Regions from separate parts of the Paenibacillus sp. NPDC058898 genome, predicted to be linked through region 3. Evidence: riboswitches for the same ligand, from Rfam matches in the RefSeq annotation. Region 3 holds a riboswitch; each other region holds the start of a gene.
The links. A riboswitch is a leader RNA that binds a small molecule or an ion and turns the genes downstream of it on or off. The one in region 3 is predicted to bind cyclic di-AMP.
Positions count from the first base shown of each region.

Region 1: linked by a shared signal. The riboswitch ahead of ACOZB4_RS32710 (C40 family peptidase) and the one ahead of ACOZB4_RS09595 (C40 family peptidase) in region 3 are both predicted to bind cyclic di-AMP.
Region 2: linked by a shared signal. The riboswitch ahead of ACOZB4_RS15845 (APC family permease) and the one ahead of ACOZB4_RS09595 (C40 family peptidase) in region 3 are both predicted to bind cyclic di-AMP.

Region 1 is NZ_JBMOSM010000025.1:36,615-42,529, forward strand. Features, by position in the region: gene ACOZB4_RS32700 (M1 family metallopeptidase) at 1-50, shown strand, start outside; gene ACOZB4_RS32705 (hypothetical protein) at 62-889, shown strand; cyclic di-AMP (ydaO/yuaA leader) riboswitch at 1,239-1,379, shown strand; gene ACOZB4_RS32710 (C40 family peptidase) at 1,384-1,857, shown strand; gene ACOZB4_RS32715 (C40 family peptidase) at 2,296-2,769, shown strand; gene ACOZB4_RS32720 (GNAT family N-acetyltransferase) at 2,908-3,408, shown strand; gene ACOZB4_RS32725 (c-type cytochrome) at 3,570-3,926, shown strand; gene ACOZB4_RS32730 (4a-hydroxytetrahydrobiopterin dehydratase) at 4,027-4,341, opposite strand; gene ACOZB4_RS32735 (hypothetical protein) at 4,451-4,744, opposite strand; gene motA (flagellar motor stator protein MotA) at 4,936-5,736, shown strand; gene motB (flagellar motor protein MotB) at 5,720-5,915, shown strand, end outside.
Region 2 is NZ_JBMOSM010000005.1:212,881-218,795, forward strand. Features, by position in the region: gene ACOZB4_RS15835 (ABC transporter permease) at 1-398, opposite strand, end outside; gene ACOZB4_RS15840 (molybdopterin-containing oxidoreductase family protein) at 719-2,806, opposite strand; cyclic di-AMP (ydaO/yuaA leader) riboswitch at 3,290-3,485, shown strand; gene ACOZB4_RS15845 (APC family permease) at 3,648-5,474, shown strand; gene ACOZB4_RS15850 (formate/nitrite transporter family protein) at 5,620-5,915, opposite strand, start outside.
Region 3 is NZ_JBMOSM010000003.1:267,983-273,897, reverse strand. Features, by position in the region: gene ACOZB4_RS09610 (copper homeostasis protein CutC) at 1-662, shown strand, start outside; gene ACOZB4_RS09605 (ROK family protein) at 698-1,651, shown strand; gene ACOZB4_RS09600 (hypothetical protein) at 2,047-2,574, opposite strand; cyclic di-AMP (ydaO/yuaA leader) riboswitch at 2,835-2,964, shown strand; gene ACOZB4_RS09595 (C40 family peptidase) at 2,968-3,444, shown strand; gene ACOZB4_RS09590 (stalk domain-containing protein) at 3,674-4,948, opposite strand; gene ACOZB4_RS09585 (2Fe-2S iron-sulfur cluster-binding protein) at 5,176-5,562, shown strand.

The DNA.
Region 1 (5,915 bases), on a different contig from region 3:
TCAGTATTACCAAGCTTGTGGAGACGCTGTTCGGCAGCCTGTCATGGTGAGGGGGGAGCACATGAAAAGTTACGCAGGCCAAGGGTGGATCAGTGTTAAAGACCAGCTATACGTCTCGATTCTGCTCTTCTTATACCGTTTGCTGTGGGGATACTGCCTGTACCGACTCGTAAAATCGGCAGTCGTTCCCCTTCTTATGCGATATCCGGATTCTGCCCCTAACGAGCTCAGCCGTCTTTTATTCTTCTACGAGGGCGAGATGAGCCTATCCCTGAGCAGCACGGTCCATACCTACGCATGGCTTCTGGCCGGTTTGCTCTTGATCAGGATGATCTTCACCCCGCTCATTCGGGCCGGCATCTTCTACAACCTTCACCAGGAAGCTAAGGGCGAGCGCGGTTTATTCTTCTTCATTGGCATGCGGAAACTGTGGAAACCCGTAACGCTATTCTATCTGATAGAGCTCATTCTCACCTTTGCGCCCGGTTACTGGATTCTGCCCAAAATCCTTCCGATTCTGCTGAATGGGATTCAAGAGCCTGTTCTGCTGCTTCATGCACTGCCCTATGCAGCTGGGTGGTTCTTGTACGCCTATCTGATCCGCCTGTTATTGCTCTATATGCAATTCGGGCGCACTGGGGGGTTCGGTATGATCAGCTCTATTCTGGCACTCTTCCGTCGCTTGGGCACGGCAGTGCTGTTGTCCATCACCATCGGCGGATCAGCCTGTGTCATTCTGTTGCTCCTGAGCTCGGCTTCGCTCTTCTGGGCCGGGTTGATCGGCTTAATTATACAGCAGGCCTCTTATTTCCTGAATGGACTATTCCAAATTTGGGTAATTTCCACCCAATATCATTTGTGGGGAGATTCCTCCTCACAGCATTCCTAATCGTTACAATTCGTTACCCTGAAATGGTGAATCATGCTCGCGAATAAGCTGTAATCCGAAGTGACACGTTTTTATCTCGAGCTTGGTTTTACAAAGAATAAGCATTCATTTATCCTCTATATTACAAATTTCTGAGCGCCAAATTACAAAAAAACCTGTTTCCCCAAGATGGGGACAGGTTTTTTTGTTTAAAAATGATCTTTCCTCGTTTGCCAAATTGTTAATACTCTGCTAAAATAACGAATATGTTAGTAACAACTTTGTCATCTTTACTGTAACTTTTTTGTTGGAACGATGTAAATTCGTTAACAATGTTGGAACGTCAGACGTCAATGAATGGGTTCATCAACATTTTAAGGAGCCGAATTCCCATAACGATATGGGAAGCGGGGGATCCGTTTTGGGTGAATTGATCTCGCAAGAGAGGGATCATAGGGGACCTTTCAACCGAACCCTTAAGCTAACCTCGCAGGCAATGGAAGGAGCTTTTTGTTTTGAAAAAGAAGTTAACGGCTGTTTCTCTCGGCCTCGCACTCGCACTCACATTAGGGACCGGAAGCGCTTTCGCCGATTCCAAATTAAATACAGCAATCAAACCAGCCATTGGTGTCTCTTATAAAACGGGTGGAACCACAACGAATGGTTTTGACTGCTCCGGATTCACGAGCTATGTTTACAAGAAGCTTGGCCTTAGCCTGCCGCGAACGTCTGCAGCTCAATACAAAGTAGGAACGGCAGTATCCAAGAGCAACCTGAAAGCTGGCGATCTCGTGTTCTTCAACACATCCGGTAGAGGTATCTCTCATGTGGGTATTTATGTTGGGAGCGGCAAATTTGCTCATTCCTCATCTTCGCGTGGTGTCATGATCAGTCCGCTAAGCCAGAGCTATTACGCCAACCGATATGTAGGCGCTAAGAGAATTATGAGTCAGAATACGTACAAATCTGTAGCTGTGAACTACAATTAATGTTGGAACTTTATTGATTTACTCTTATTAAGAAGCCCTGGGTTTATGAGATTGTGCCGATCTCATCCAGCGGCTTTTTTCTTTTGTTGATTGTGTGTATACCTTTATAACGTTTAAGACAACGAAAAAGTTTCCACTTTTCAAAAAAAAATGAATGAAGATATTGAAATGACTTCGTTTGGTTATTCCATCCCCAATACCCTCTTATTCTTTATATACCCTTCTCTCTCTTCATTAAACACCGTTTTGGAAAAATATTGATTTTATCTGACGCTTCGACAGCTAATGCGATTGAAAAATAGCAAAATCCATCAAGAAATAATTGCCAATCCCGCTTGCTGTCTGATAGAATGGACGCAGTAACAACTTTGTCATTAATGTAAGTGCTTTAATACATAGATTGCTATGCCTCGCGGCAGCGAAAAGGAGCTTTCCATGCTGAAGAAAACATTATCAACAGCAGCCCTTAGTATCACACTGCTACTCACTTTGGGCGTTGGCAGCGTGTTTGCTGATAGTGCGCTGGATCAGGAAATCGATAAGGTGCTAGGTACACGATACAGCTACGGCGGTACGACCACGAGCGGATTTGACTGTTCCGGCTTCACCATGTATGTATATGCCAAACTCGGTTTGAAGCTCCCGCATCAATCCGGCTCTCAATTCGACATGGGGACAAGCGTGTCCCGTAAGGATCTACGCGCTGGCGATTTGGTGTTCTTCAACACATCGGGCCAGGGCATCTCCCACGTCGGCATTTATGTCGGCGATGACAAATTTGCCCATGCCTCGACCAACCGCGGCGTGGTTATCAACCGCCTTGCAGAGGAGTACTATGATCAGCGATACGTGGGTGCAAAGCGTATCATGAGCGATGATACGTATGAAGAGTCGGCTGGTGAATCATCCTAAGCTTTAGAGGCTAATCATCCCTATACACACTGCTTGCCCGTTAAAGGAGCCCTTACCTCTCTTTGACGGGCTTTTTGATGCGACTTGGATGTTCGGAAAAGGGTTATCATTCATATATACGATAGGAGGACTTCACCAATGGATGCAACACCGATTTCATTTCACACCGTAGTCATGCGTGAAGAGCACGCAAAGGAAATATGCGCCTGGACCTATCCTCCTCCCTATAATATCTATGGCTTTCTTCCCTGGGAGCAGATGAAAGGGCTTGAGGTCGAGTTTGGCGATCCCGACATTCGCCAGAGGCAGTACATCTCAATTCTGGATGAACGGGAGGCCCTGTGGGGATTTGCCCAGCTGTTTCCGATGCACAAGGTGACACGAATCGGACTTGGCATGCGGCCTGATTGGTGCGGGCGCGGAATGGGTAAACGGTTTATGGAGGCGATTGTTCGGGAAGCCAGGCGGAGGCGGCCTGTCGACGAAATCGACCTTGAGGTGTTGACCTGGAATGAGCGAGCGATCCGCACGTATCAAAAGGCAGGCTTTCATATCACAGATACGTATGAGCGACTTACGCCAACGGGAAATGCCCTTTTCCACTGTATGGTGTATGAGCCGCCGGCTAATGAGGAATAGTAATCTTTGTCTATATGAAAAAGCACAATTTTGTGTACTTTTTATGAAGCCACGCCGGATAGTTGCTTTTTTTGTCACAACTGGCTATGCTGTCTATGAATGTTGGTTTATAATGGAGACAAGTGCAAGAGTGCAGTATACATAGAAGGGACGATATGACGATGCAAAAATGGATCATGAGCGGATTGTTCTTCGTCGCATGTGCGTTGGCTATCGCGCTGATGTTTACGCTCCCAGGTAAGGAACAGGTGGCTCAGGAAGAGAAGCCGACCATGCCGGAAGTGACTCTCGATGCTGCCGCAGCGGAAGCCACAATGAAAGCAAGCTGTATTAGCTGTCACGGCGACCAACTTCAAGGCGGCGCTGGGCCGGCTTTGAATCAAGTAGGCGGACACATGGATGCGGACGCAATCTTCAACGTTGTAACCAAAGGTCGTAAGGGAATGCCTTCCTTTAAAGATCAACTTAAGCCTGAAGAAATCGCAAACATCGCGCTATACCTTGCTGAGAAAAAATAAATCAGCTTATACTCAAAACACGCTTGCACCTGGAGCTCTTCCCGGCGCAAGCGTGTTTTTACATATTCGGGACCTCTGAGGGGACTAACCGTCCCCCCTCCTATTGTGCCGCCTTGCCATCCTTCGAACGACTCTTCTCATAGGCTTCGTTAAACTGCTGCGCTTCCTTAATATCCACAGCCGTAATGCCACCGTCGTCCCAAGAGGTGAGACGAAGTGTAACGACTTTATAATCTATGGTGATGTAGGGGTGATGTCCGAAAGCTTCTGAAATAGCTGCCACTTCATCAACAAAAGCGATTCCCTTCATGAAGGAGGAGAAGGTATACTTCCGTACAATCCATCTCCCTTGTTCAAATTCCCAACCCTCAAGCTTTTCCAGATGAGCCTCTACTTCTTGCTGCGTATAAAGCATCTTTTATCTTCCTCCCCGAAAAAAACCTATCTTAAAGCCGACTTACACGTAATATGGTCTTTCTGTCATCTATTCTATTCTGCCCTGTATCTGTTGATAACTGGAGTGATTACACAAGAGCCACAAAGGCCAACTCTTCTTCACCAATCAAAATATGTATTCGATGGTTCGTTTGATCATGCATGACCACGCCGCTGCCAACATTAATCACCGGCTCTGTGCCTAGCGCATAGAACAAATCCTCAGCCAGCGCTTCATGAACCTCATTTCTCTCGGCTTCACCCAGATTGCCCCAATCCTCAGCTTCCATTTCAAAGAAGACATAGCTGTCGGTAATTCGTCCGACTGCCTCGGTCAGTTCTGCCAGAATTTCGCCGTAATCTCTTCCGTGTTTAACGCCCATCTCCATCACTCCTTTCCTTGCCGTACTTAGCTTCGTTTCCCTTCCTTCCATTATACCGGAAATTACAACTAAAAAAAAAAGCCCGACCTGACGATAAATAGGATAACGCCCCACAAAAGGGGTCCGGTTCTCCATGAGAACCGTTCTGACGAATGGATTCGTTATTTTATTTCTCACGGATGAGGTGTGGTATGGAAATTTCAACAATTATAGGCTTAATAATCGGTATCGTCGCGGTACTGGTGGGCATGGTTCTGAAAGGTGCCTCCCTTCTCGCTTTGTATAATCCGGCAGCCTATCTAATCATTCTTGGCGGTACGGCAGCAACTTTATTCATCGGGTTTCCGCTAGTCGAGCTGAAAAAGATTCCGAAGCTGGTCAAGATGACCTTTGTGAAACAGAATCTGATGGACAAAACGGAAATGATCAAGCTGTTTATGGAATGGGCTTCGATCACACGCCGTGAAGGTCTGCTGGCTCTTGAAACCAAAGTCGATGAGATCGATGACACCTTCCTGCGTAACGGGATGCGCATGATCATCGATGGCAACGATCAGGAATTCGTACGTGATGTATTAATGGAAGATATTAATGCCACTGAAGAGCGCCATCGTTCCGGCTCATTGATCTTCTCCCAAGCCGGTATGTATGCACCTTCCCTCGGGGTACTTGGAGCCGTTATCGGTTTGATCGCCGCATTATCCCATATGGAAGATATGGGCGAACTCGCCCATGCCATCGGGGCTGCGTTTATTGCAACCCTGCTCGGTATTTTCACCGGTTATGTCCTCTGTCACCCGATTGCGAATAAACTCAAGCGTCTATCCAAACGTGAGGTTGAAATCCGCCTGATGATGGTAGAAGGCCTGCTGTCCATTCAGTCCGGTGTATCCACCATTGCAATCAATCAGAAGCTCTCCGTGTTCCTGACACCGTCCGAACGGGCTGAGCTCAGCGAGAGGGAGGCTGGTGCTAGTGAGCAAAAAGACTAGACACGAGCCGCATGAGGAGCATGCCGACGAATCCTGGCTTCTTCCTTACGCAGACCTACTGACCTTGCTTCTGGCCTTGTTCCTGGTGCTATACGCCATGAGTGCGACGGATGCACGCAAATTTCAAGAAATGAGCGAAGCCTTCAGTGTTGCTCTCACCGGCGGAACCGGTGTACTGG
Region 2 (5,915 bases), on a different contig from region 3:
TGGATAAATCTTTTGAAAAACATATGTCGAACTTCATTCAACATCAGTGCGAGAATAATCGGTGCCGGAAAACCAATAAAGAATTTAAGTAAACTGATTACAATCGTATTCCGAATAATCCTCTCAAACTCTGGGGCATTAAAAAAAGCCTCAAAATGTTTAAAGCCCACCCATGGATTTTCAAAAATCCGTGAACCAGTAAAAATGCTGTAATCCATAAATCCGGTGATTACACCGTACATCGGCAGGTAGGCAAAAATGAAAATCAGAATAACTCCTGGAATAACCATCAGCTGAACATCCCATTGCTTCATTAAGCGCCTAAATAAGCTATTATTATGGACCTTTGGCTGCCGGGAAATGGGTGATGGTTGCTGTTCTGTAGTAGCTTGCGGCATATTTATCCTCCTGTTACAAATTGATGTAAATACATGCCGGTTCTCTGAAATCTGCGACTTCGAAACCGCTTGCAATTGACTTAGTACCATTCTACCCATGGAAATATATTGAAGCTATATAATAAAAGCCCGATTTTTTATACTTCTACCTGAATGTTTCATCCGTTCCAGCCAATTAAAATAACCGTCTATCGACGTACTTTCTCAGTAAACAGACCTTATTTGGCAGAGGTATTTCTTGCGCGACAAGGATGCTAACCCTTGAAAAAAAGACTGCCTTCAGGTCATATAGACCTTCAAGACAGTCTTTGTATTCATCTTTAAGCACCGATTATTGTAGTCCTGACCTCTACCACCGTTGAGAAGAAGGTAGCTCCTTCGCCCATATCCGACAACCTGTCGGGTGTAAGGGCATTGGCGCGCTGCTTCCTGCCTTCGCCTTCCCACCACAAGCCTTGGCTGACTACGGTGCCCGGCAGCATTTTATCCGTCACCTTGGCTCGGACTTCGTAGGTTCCACGGTCGTTGTACACCGTAACCATGTCTCCGTCCACTATACCGCGTTCCTCTGCATCCGCCGGATGAATCTGCAGGGCAGGCTCCTTCTCCAACTTCTGATGCTTCTCCACATTCGCAAAGGTCGAATTCAGGAAGTTGTGGTTCGGCGGCGAAATGAACATAAGCGGGTATCTGTTCCCGCGGCCGCGCCTTACACCGTCATATCCTTCCTTCAAGGGCACGTAAGTCGGAAGAGGCGGAAGACCTGCTTCCTCCAACTTCGCGGAGTAAAGCTCGATCCGGCCCGAAGGCGTCGGCAAACGATCCAGATATGTTTCAAGCGGCGTCATGTCAAGCTTCACATAGCGGTGTTCCTTTAGCTTGTCCAGCGTGACGCCGTTCAGATAAGGGTTGTCCGGGAAGTCGAGCGCTCTTGCCATCATCTCCTCTTCGGTCTCATGGAAGGCCGGGTCGGTGAACCCCATGGCCCGGCCCAGCAAGGAGAACAGCTCCACGTTGCTCTTGCTCTCCCCGAGCGCCGGAATGACCGGCTCCTGCAGCTGGATATACTGATGCCAGTAGGATGCGAACAGGTCCGTATTCTCAAATGAGGAGGTTGCCGGAAGCACGATGTCCGCATACTTGGCTGTATCCGTCATGAACAAATCGTGTACGACGGTAAACAGATCCTCCCTTGCAAACCCTTCGCGCACCCGCCCGCTGTCAGGAGCGACAACCAGCGGGTTGCTGCAATAGACAAAGACCGACTTAATCGGCTGTTCGGTCATGGCAAGCACCTCGCCGATCCGGTTCATGTTAATGGTCCTGGCATCCGGATTCGGCCGGAGATCCGGACGCTCCAGTGCATCGCTGTCCATGCTGTTGTAGCCACCATTCGACTTGGCAGCCCCTCCGCCCCGCTTCAGCCATTGTCCGGTCAAGGCCGGAAGCGCCGCAATGCTGCGCACCGTCAAGCCGCCATTGTCGTGATGCTGAAGACCGTTACCAATATGAATATAAGAAGTACCGGCCCGGCCATACAGCTCGGCCAGCTTCTCGATATCCTCTACCGGAATGCCGGTAATGGAGGATACATGCTCCGGCGTATAGTCTTTGACATGCTCACGCAAGGCTTCATGCCCGAGCGTATACTGCCGGAGGAATTCCTCATTCACCATGCCATCTCGGAACATGATGTGCATGAGGCCGACCGCCAGTGCCGCATCCGTGCCCGGAAACAGCGGAATGAACCAATCCGACCATTGCCCGGTCTGGTTCTTATGAACATCAATCACAATGACCTTGGCACCGGCCTTGCGTGCTTTCTCTGCCAGCACTACTTGGTGCATATTGGTGCTGACGATATTACCGCCCCAGACAATGATGACATCGGCATGAACGGTTTCCTCCGGGACGGTGCCTCCATTAAACCCCATTACGGATTTCCAGCCCGCAGTGCCTGCGGAATTACAGATCGACTGCTTCAGGCGGCTGGCGCCCAGCCTGTTGAAGAATCTCCGATCCATACCGTCCACGCTCAATATCCCCATATTGCCGTAAAAGCTGTATGGTAGAATGCTCTCGGAGCCATATTCCTTGATCAGCTTCTTGTAGCGCCCGGTAATCTCCTGAATCGCTTCATCCCAGCTGATCCGCTCGAAAGCCCCCTCACCCTTGGGCCCTACCCTCCGCAGCGGATAAAGCACGCGCTCGGGATGATACACCCGATGTGCCATATTGCGGACTTTATTACAGATGGCTCCCTGCGTCATCGGATGATCCGGATTGCCGGTAACCTTCACGATTTTTCCATTCTCTTTATGCAGCAGCAGACCGCAAGTATCGGGACAATCCAACGGACATACCGCCGGAAACACACCATTCTCCTGATGAATCATCGCTTGAGTCATTTCGTCCATTCCCCCTTGTACACGCTGAATCATATCCCCTTATCTTAAAAGAAAATCAGGGCTCCAGTAAAGTCTTACATTTTTTTCTGAGCGGGTGTTTCACTCTACTTCCTTCCGGGTATATTCCTATCAAGAGCAACGAAGAGGAACCCAGACCCTTTCTCTTCCTTGCCAAATCATGGACCACTCCCAAAAAATTCGCCATGCCCATGTCTCCTCCCCCGAGACCGGCATGGCGAATTTGTTTGTATCCAGCGTCTATCGCATCATATCTGGGCTACTTGCCACTTACGCATCATAGAAAGTCATGCTTTCTGTAGCAAACATGCAAAAAACAAAGCCTCTCAAAGCTACATATTTATGTAAGCGCTTATCTGTCATTTTTTATATATAATTCTGCTTTATTCTTCGTTGGAGGGTGTTTTACAAAAGATTTGAGCAGGCGTAATATACTATTCAGCTTCGAAATCATTCTTCATATTCACATGACATTCGCTTAATTTCCAATTGGGAAAGCGGGGGAACCACACGTATGGATGGATACCTATAGGATCTGTCAACCATACTATGGGGTGAATCCTGATGCAGCGCGTACTTACGCCGCGACTATTATCAGGTAGGGCGACTCTCACCGCCCGAATCCGACAGCTAACCTCGTCAGCGTTGATGGAGAGGGTTGTGAACTTGTGATCAAACACAGGGTTCTAACCTGTGTTTTTTGTTTGCCAAAAATCAATATTGGAATGGAGATAGCCCATATGTCCAGCACATGAGGCACACCGATTGAACTCACTTCAAGCAGCTCCCATCATGTACCTATTCTTAATCGGCGGTGAAAAACATGTTCTCTTCTATCAAACGATTCCTCATCGGAAGACCCCTTAAATCAGCGGAATTGGGCGAGCAAAAGCTGAACAAAACCAAAGCGCTGGCCATCCTTTCATCCGACGCCTTGTCGTCCGTGGCCTATGGACCTGAACAAATTCTGATCGTCTTGATGACCGTTGGCGCGGCTGCCTATTGGTATTCCATACCGATTGCCGTCGGGGTCCTCATCTTATTGCTGGCACTTATCCTATCATATAGACAAATTATTTTCTCATATCCGCATGGCGGCGGAGCCTACGTGGTTTCCAAACAGAATTTAGGCATGTATCCAGGATTGGTCGCTGGCGGCTCCCTGCTGGTCGACTACATCCTGACGGTTGCGGTCAGCGTATCGGCGGGGACGGACGCGATCACGTCGGCTTTTCCGGAACTGCATGCCTACAATCTGCCCATCTCCATCGTGTTCGTTCTATGTTTGACCGTACTCAATTTAAGAGGGGTTACGGAGTCGGCCACCATATTGGCTTATCCGGTTTACTTGTTTGTACTGGCGCTGTTTATCCTGATTGGCGTCGGAATATTCAACATAGCTACAGGCCATGCATCACCAGAGCTTCATACGCCGATCGGCACGCCTGTCGCCGGTCTCAGCTTGTTCCTGCTCCTGCGGGCATTTGCCTCGGGCAGCTCTGCCCTGACCGGCGTTGAAGCCATTTCTAACGCCATCCCGAATTTCAAGGATCCCGCTCCGAATAATGCGGCCAAAACCTTGGTCGCGATGGGATCCTTGCTGGCAATGTTATTTTCGGGCATCGTATTCCTGGCCTATTACTATGGGGTTAGCCCCAGCGAGCAAGTCACTGTCGTTTCCCAGATTGCCGAGCATACCTTTGGACGAAACGTTTTTTATTACTTTATCCAAGGAACAACGGCTCTCATTCTGATCCTGGCCGCCAACACGGGATATTCCGCCTTCCCGCTGCTTGCCGTTAATCTGGCGAAGGATAAATTTATTCCCCGAATGTTCACCGTCCGGGGGGACCGTCTGGGATATTCAAACGGGATTATCATGCTTGGGTTCTTCTCCATTCTGTTGCTGCTGACTTTCGAAGGCAAAACCGAGCATCTGATTCCTCTGTATGCCGTCGGCGTGTTTATCCCTTTTACCCTCTCCCAAACAGGGATGATGGTGAAGTGGATTCGCGAAAAGCCTGAAGGATGGATCGTCAAGCTGATCATTAATACCACCGGCGCATGCATTAGCTTTATCGTGACGATGATCTTCTTTTTCACGAAATTCGCCCAAGTGTGGACCGTCTTGATTTTCCTGCCGCTGATCATTTGGATCTTCACACGAATCCACAAACATTATGAGGCCGTAGCAGACCAGCTGCGAATTACGACCTGTGAGCCGGTTAAGCCGATTGAGGGAAATGTTATTATTCTGCCTGTGGCGGGAATCACGCATGTGGTGGAGAACTCGCTGAATTATGCCAAATCACTGGGAGCAGGACAAATTATCGCGGTGTACGTGCCGTTCGAGCGGGAGGACGAGGCGGCCTTCCAGGAAAAATGGAAGAAGTGGCAGCCGGACATCCGGCTGGTGACGCTGCACTCGCCTTATCGGAGCATCATTCAGCCGCTGACCAAATTCATCGATACCGTGCAGCGGAAGGCCAGCGAATCCCACTACCAGGTTACCGTTGTCATACCGCAGTTCATCCCCAAGAAGGGCTGGCATAACTTCCTGCACAATCAGTCCAGCTTGCTCATTCGCGCACATTTACTTTATCGGAGAGATGTGATTATCACCACAGTACCTTACCATTTAAAAAAATAGCGGGCTTGTTCCGCTGCGACTTATACAAGGAATCCACTCCGCCAACAACGTTAAAAAAGCTGCGATCATCCGATCCCTATTCTTAAGGGAGCGGTCAATCGCAGCTTTTTCCCCTCCGCCTAGACGCTTACCAGGCTTCGGGATATTAAGAAACATTCTGCGCAGAATGAACCTGTTGAGCAGTGCCGGTAGTTGGCGCAGACGGCAGTGCGGCGTCTTGTTCGCCGCGAAGCATGACCTCAACCTTATCATCCTTCTTCAAATATACGGTCCCGTAGGCAGCTCCCACAAACAACGCGCCTCCGACGAAATTGCCAAGCCATACCGGAATGAAGTTCATCAGATACTCGCCCCAGCTGTAATATCCTTCAAATATCGCTGCCGGAATGAGGAACATATTGGCCACCACGTGCTGAAAGCCAATGGCTACAAACGCCATCG
Region 3 (5,915 bases):
GCGTGGATGATGCCATCACAGCAGAGAAGAATGGCGCGGACCGTCTGGAATTGATCACAGCGATAACCGAAGGCGGGCTTACGCCGGGAATCGGGCTTGTTGAAGAGGTTGTGAAAGCCGTTCAGATTCCTGTACATGTCATGGTCAGACCTCATAGCAGATCCTTTGTGTACAACGAACATGATATAGCTACCATGATGGCGGAGGTTAAGGCGATCCGCAAGGCAGGTGCAGCTGGCGTTGTGCTTGGCATGCTGACTCCGGGAGGGAAGATTGACGAGGACTCCTTGGTCAAAATGCTGGAATGGACAGGAGATATGCAAGTCACGTTCCACCGGGCTTTTGATGAACTGGAGGATCAGTTCGAAGGACTGCGTACATTGCAGAAATACCCGTCGGTTACCCGTGTCCTAACGTCAGGAGGGCCGCAGCCTGCACCGCAGGCCATCCCGAGAATTCGGGAGCTTGTAGAACAAACGGCAGGCAGTGAACTTAAAATATTGGCCGGCAATGGTCTGAAGTGGGAAATCATACACGATTTTATCGACCGGACCGGTGTGAGCGAGGTCCATTTCGGCTCAGCTGTTCGGTACGGTCGATCAGGGCTGAAACCCATCGATCCGGTCGAGCTGCGATCGCTGGCTGAGAGCATACATCAATAGAAGTAGCAAACCTATCGGAAACAGGTGAACAAAAATTGCAAACCTTATGGAATAAACAGCAAGAATTTGTGGTTGGCGTTGACCTTGGGGGTACGAAGATCGCGGCAGCGCTCTTTGATTCCGAAGGACAGCTGCTGAACCGGGAGCAAATGGAGACAGCGGGTGCGCGTACGGCTGAAGAAGTGGTCGCGAGAATTACGAACATGATCCGCAGCGTGTCGGACGGCCACCCTCTTCGAGGCGTAGGGATGGCTTCACCCGGAACAGTTAACAGTAGGGAGGGGATTGTCATTCATGGTACGAATCTGCCGGAATGGACGAATGTCCCCCTCAAAGCCTGGATGGAACGTGATCTGCATACGGAAGTACAGGTGCTGAATGATGCCAATGCAGCCGCATGGGGAGAGTATGTAAGAGGTGCCGGAAGAGGGTCGACGAACATGGTGTACGTGACGCTAAGCACCGGCATCGGCTCAGGGATCGTGCTGGATGGGAAGCTGTTCCTGGGCAGCAGTTCATTTGCTGGGGAACTGGGACATCATATCATTGATCCGAACGGTCCGCAGTGCAATTGCGGGAGCCACGGCTGCTGGGAGGTATTTGCTTCAGGAACGGCCATCGGCCAGGCAGCATCCCAGCGGATGCTCACCCAGCCCAGCGTAATTTCTGAACTGGCCGCAGCCGAGGCGGGAGTGAATGCCAAGCATGTGTTTGAGGCAAAACGTCTTCATGACCCCGTCGCAGTAGAGGTCATCGATCGAGCCATCTATTATATGGCGCTTGGACTGGTTAACGTCATTCACAGCTTCAACCCCGATCGCATCGTGATTGGAGGGGGAGTAAGCAGAGCGGGCGATCTTTTATTTCCGCAGCTGCGGGAAATGACAGATAAGCTGGTCATGCCATCCTATTTAGGCACGTACGAGATCGTTCCTGCAGGACTTCGGGACGATGTTGGTCTGGTTGGAGCTGCGGCCTTGTTCCAGTAGCATAGGTGTAAAGAGAACGTTACGGATAGGATAAAGGAGTAATAGCGGTTAGATAAAAAGCGTTCGGATCGGCAACGTAGTTTCATGTTAACCGAGCTTAAGCGAATTAGACAAAAGCCGCCCTTCAGGGGGCGGCTTTCCAATTATTCATAGAGAGCGGGAAACGGAGCGATCATTTTTTTCGTTATAAGTCCGTAACATGTGACAAGTGATAGGCGTGAACTGTAAGCCGTCATCCGTTTTCACTGGGGGCGATTTTTGGTTTCCTGGTTAGGTTTGTTTGTATCCGACAAACAATAAGCGGTTGCTCACACTTTCCCGCGATGCCGGCGGAAACCGCCGGCTCCAAACCCGCACGTGGGGATGACCTGCAGGCTTGGAGCCGGCGGCTGCCGCTATTCCATGTACTTGGATGCGTCAAACGTAATCATGGACGTATGATTGGCATGTTCAATCAGTGAAGAGAGCTTGGTTACTTCGCGTTCCTTCTTCCGCGCTTGCGCCTGATAAGCTTCCGGATCATATAAAGCGACGTTGAACAGCGTTACGGCACCATCTCCGCTGCCACGGCTGCTCTGCCGCTCCAGCTTCTTGCGGGAGCCGAGATGAGCAAGTTGTCCGATATCGCTGCGGATCTGTTTGGCCAGCTCGATCGCTTCCATGATGGTCATGTCGGAGCCGTTCCAGCTAATGGTTTGTGTTGTATTGGAGATTGCCATCAGCAAATCCAGCTTTCTGTAATCCGCGGCGGCGGCTTCGATTTCTTCCGTAATGGCATCCACACTGCGTACAGGATATTCCGCCGTTTCCCCTTTTTCAATGATTGTGCTGCTGTTGTTCAAGCGTTCCGACATCAATTGATTCAAGAGTCGGTTGATTGCTGCCCGGACTGCCAAAGCTTCAGCCATCGTGATTTGACTCATAATGGATCGATCACCTCTTTAATTTCATTTCTGATTATGTAAACGCATAGATCTGTAAAAAGTTGCTAGATTATTAAAAAAAGCAATTTGAGAAGGAAAGTAGAGTTACATAATTGTCATGACTGTGTGAGATGGTTAAAAAATAGTCGGCCGAAATTAACCATCTTTACGACAGCTCCAAACATAAAACGATAGATTTTTAGGATATGATTGACAGCATCCTTGCTTGTATACTATATTAAGAGAAGGTTACAAAACGTTAATGAATTTTGCCGAATTTCGTTTGGAAAACGGGGGAACCGTCTTGGGTGAATTACTCTTGTATAGAGAGTATAGGGAACCTTCAACCGAACCCTTAGCTAACTCCGTAGGCATCGAAGGAGAGAACATATTTTGAAGAAGTTTGTCATCACTTTGCTAGGGTCTGCAATTATTTTTTCTTCTGGTGCCGTATCAGCATTTGCTGATCAACAACCGAATTTTCAGTATCAAGTGAAGCAATTGGTAGGAACTCCATACAAATGGGGCGGAACGACCACTAGCGGGTTTGATTGCTCCGGATTTATTCTGTACATGTTTAGAAATTTCGATATGGATCTTCCACGCACTTCCCAAAGCCAGGCTCAAGCTGGTGAACATGTGGATCGCGAAGATCTGCGGGTTGGAGATTTGGTATTCTTCAATACAAGTGGCAGCGGAATTTCTCATGCAGGCGTTTACATTGGTGACGGACAATTTGCGCATGCTTCCAGCAGCAAGGGAGTCAGAATCAGCAAGCTTAGCGATTCATATTACGAGCCACGTTATGTCACGGCACGTCGTGTGTTGAGTCAAGAAAATTATGCGAGACTGGTAGGAAGCGCAAGCTAATTGGATTACATTGCAGTTTAGGGTTCAATACATAACCAGAAAGCCTGACAAAGGGTTGTCCTTGTCAGGCTTTCTTTTTTTTTAGATATCAGAAAGTATAAACTTCGAAGCTTGTGACTTCCTGATATCGCAAGAAAAACGTCTACAAACTGCGGTCTGTCATCTGTGAAAGTACGTCGATTGAAGTTTTTCTTACTATAAGTCTGTCAATCCCACAGGGGTTGTTCGGTTACTCCTTAACAACAGAGGCATTCACAGCTGCTTCCACCCCGTTATTATAGAGACGGAACAAGCCAAGACGCCAGAAAGCAGCGCCTTTCAGATCATAACGCTTGGCCAAACCGAGCTTATCGTCCACGGAAGTGGCTGTTTCGCTGCTTAAGCTGATGCCGAGCAAAAGCTTCTGCTTCGGGACACCTGCTTGGAGTGCCAACTGGATCGCTTGGTCCACCAGACTGTTTGGTTCGGGAACCTGAGATTTGGTTCCGACCGGATTGTACTGATAAGCCATAACGATGAGATCATCGGCGATGGAAGCAAGCGTTTTGTAATCATAGCCTTTATAGGCGCTGTTCAATGGCGGCACCGCTAAGGACAGAGCAATGTCATGCGGCAATGCTGCCTTTAATTGCTTGACATAATCATTGAGCAGCTTCTGCTGGTTTACGACATCCAGTTTAAAACCGAGCCCTTCAAAATCAAGTACAACGCCGCCGAAGCCGTTCTCCGTTACCGCGGCTGTGATGCCTTCAATGGACTTTTGGCGCAGGCTGCTATCGCTCAGTACTTTGGTTAATTCGCCGTTTCCATCCAAGGCGTAGACCATGAGGTATGGTTTAATCTTCTGGTCCGCAGCATCTGTTACCATCGATTGCGGCGTAACGTCACCGGCCGCAGCGGGCAGGCGGTACTCGTCGCCTTGAAGCGTGAACTGACCCTCACGATCGATGCGGCTCCATCCAAAGGCGACTGAATTCATAGATGCAACAAGATCCCGTTCTTGGAAAGATTGCAATGCATAGAAGGCTCTCAAATGCATCTCGCGCTGCGGCGATACAAGGGAGACCGTGCGAGTTGCCTGATTCCAGCCCACATCGACACCGAATTGGCTGCTGAACGAGCTAAGCGGGATCAGTACACGGCCTTCCCGTTGAACCGGCGGGGCCGCAAGCTTCACTTGTTTTCCATTGACCGTTGCTGTCGTGCTTCCCACCTGAAGTAACACTTCAGTCGATTGGCCTTTCACACTGCCGATGGCCTTTACGGTTTGCGTCTTGCTATTCCAGGTGATTTGAATGCCCAGCGCTTCACCGACCGTCCGGAATGGAACGTAGGTGACCCCTTTGTCTACCCGCGGAGCTGCATCGAAGGTTAGCGTAACATCATCCAGCTTTACCGATATGGCAGGCTCAGCATGTACCTGACCAACATGGGGTGCGGTGCCGAGCAAGGATAAGGCAAGAACGGCAGCGACAGCTGTTTTTCCTATTTGTTTATGCAGCATGCTTTGGTATTTCCTCCGATCCATTAAATAATAGAATGATTTCATAGAATATGGAATTAGGTCTAGCATACGCTAGTATAGCAAAATTTTCATAGAGTTCCAATTCCATGATGTCAATGTCATAGAATAGATAAGAGTAAGCATGTTGATTTTTTAAACTTTCCGGTATAATAAATGAAGGATTTTATACATAACCTGATGATTACATGCATAGGGGGATAACGCGCGTGTTTAAATTCTGGAAAAACAAAAAGGGTAGGAATAGCGAAGCCAACAACTCGCCCATCCCGGAAGAGATGATCGAAGCCGTACCGGATCGGATCATTGAACTAACAGGTCGCGAGGTTCGCCGCAGTGTGGCGCCTGTTCTTGGTATGACGGTGCTTGATCTGGCCGAACGGAATGACGTGGACTGGAACTCTTTTTGCAAAAGAGGAACTTGTGCGCGCTGCCGCTGCATGGTGGCGGAGGGAATCGAGTATTTGTCCGAGCCCAATCTGGCCGAAGAACAACGCCTGGATCCTGAGGAGATCGAAGAAGGATATCGTCTGGGATGCCAGAGCAAGATCGAAGCGGTCGGTCCCATCAAAATCAAGCATGCCCCATACTTTTGACGACATAGAAGGCGGATGCCGTTCATATTTAAAAAATCAGGCAGCCGTACAATGGATATAATCCCCTTCAAGTAGACAGTGCGTAGAAAGAGCACATCCGTTTACTTGGAGGGGATTTTTCATGGGGAATTTCATGGGGAACAAAAGTAAGCCACCCTTGATAATCAAACTTCGTTTCCCGGGATATTGTTGAAAATATCCATCAGATATGAGACCAGCGCCTTTTGCCACATTTTACTAGAATGACTATACTACTAATATCTTGTAAAAAACAGACTATAGATAATTTGCGGAGAAACTCAAAAAAACCTCCGCTGCGATCGATCGGTGACCATGGTTTTATGAGTTCTTAT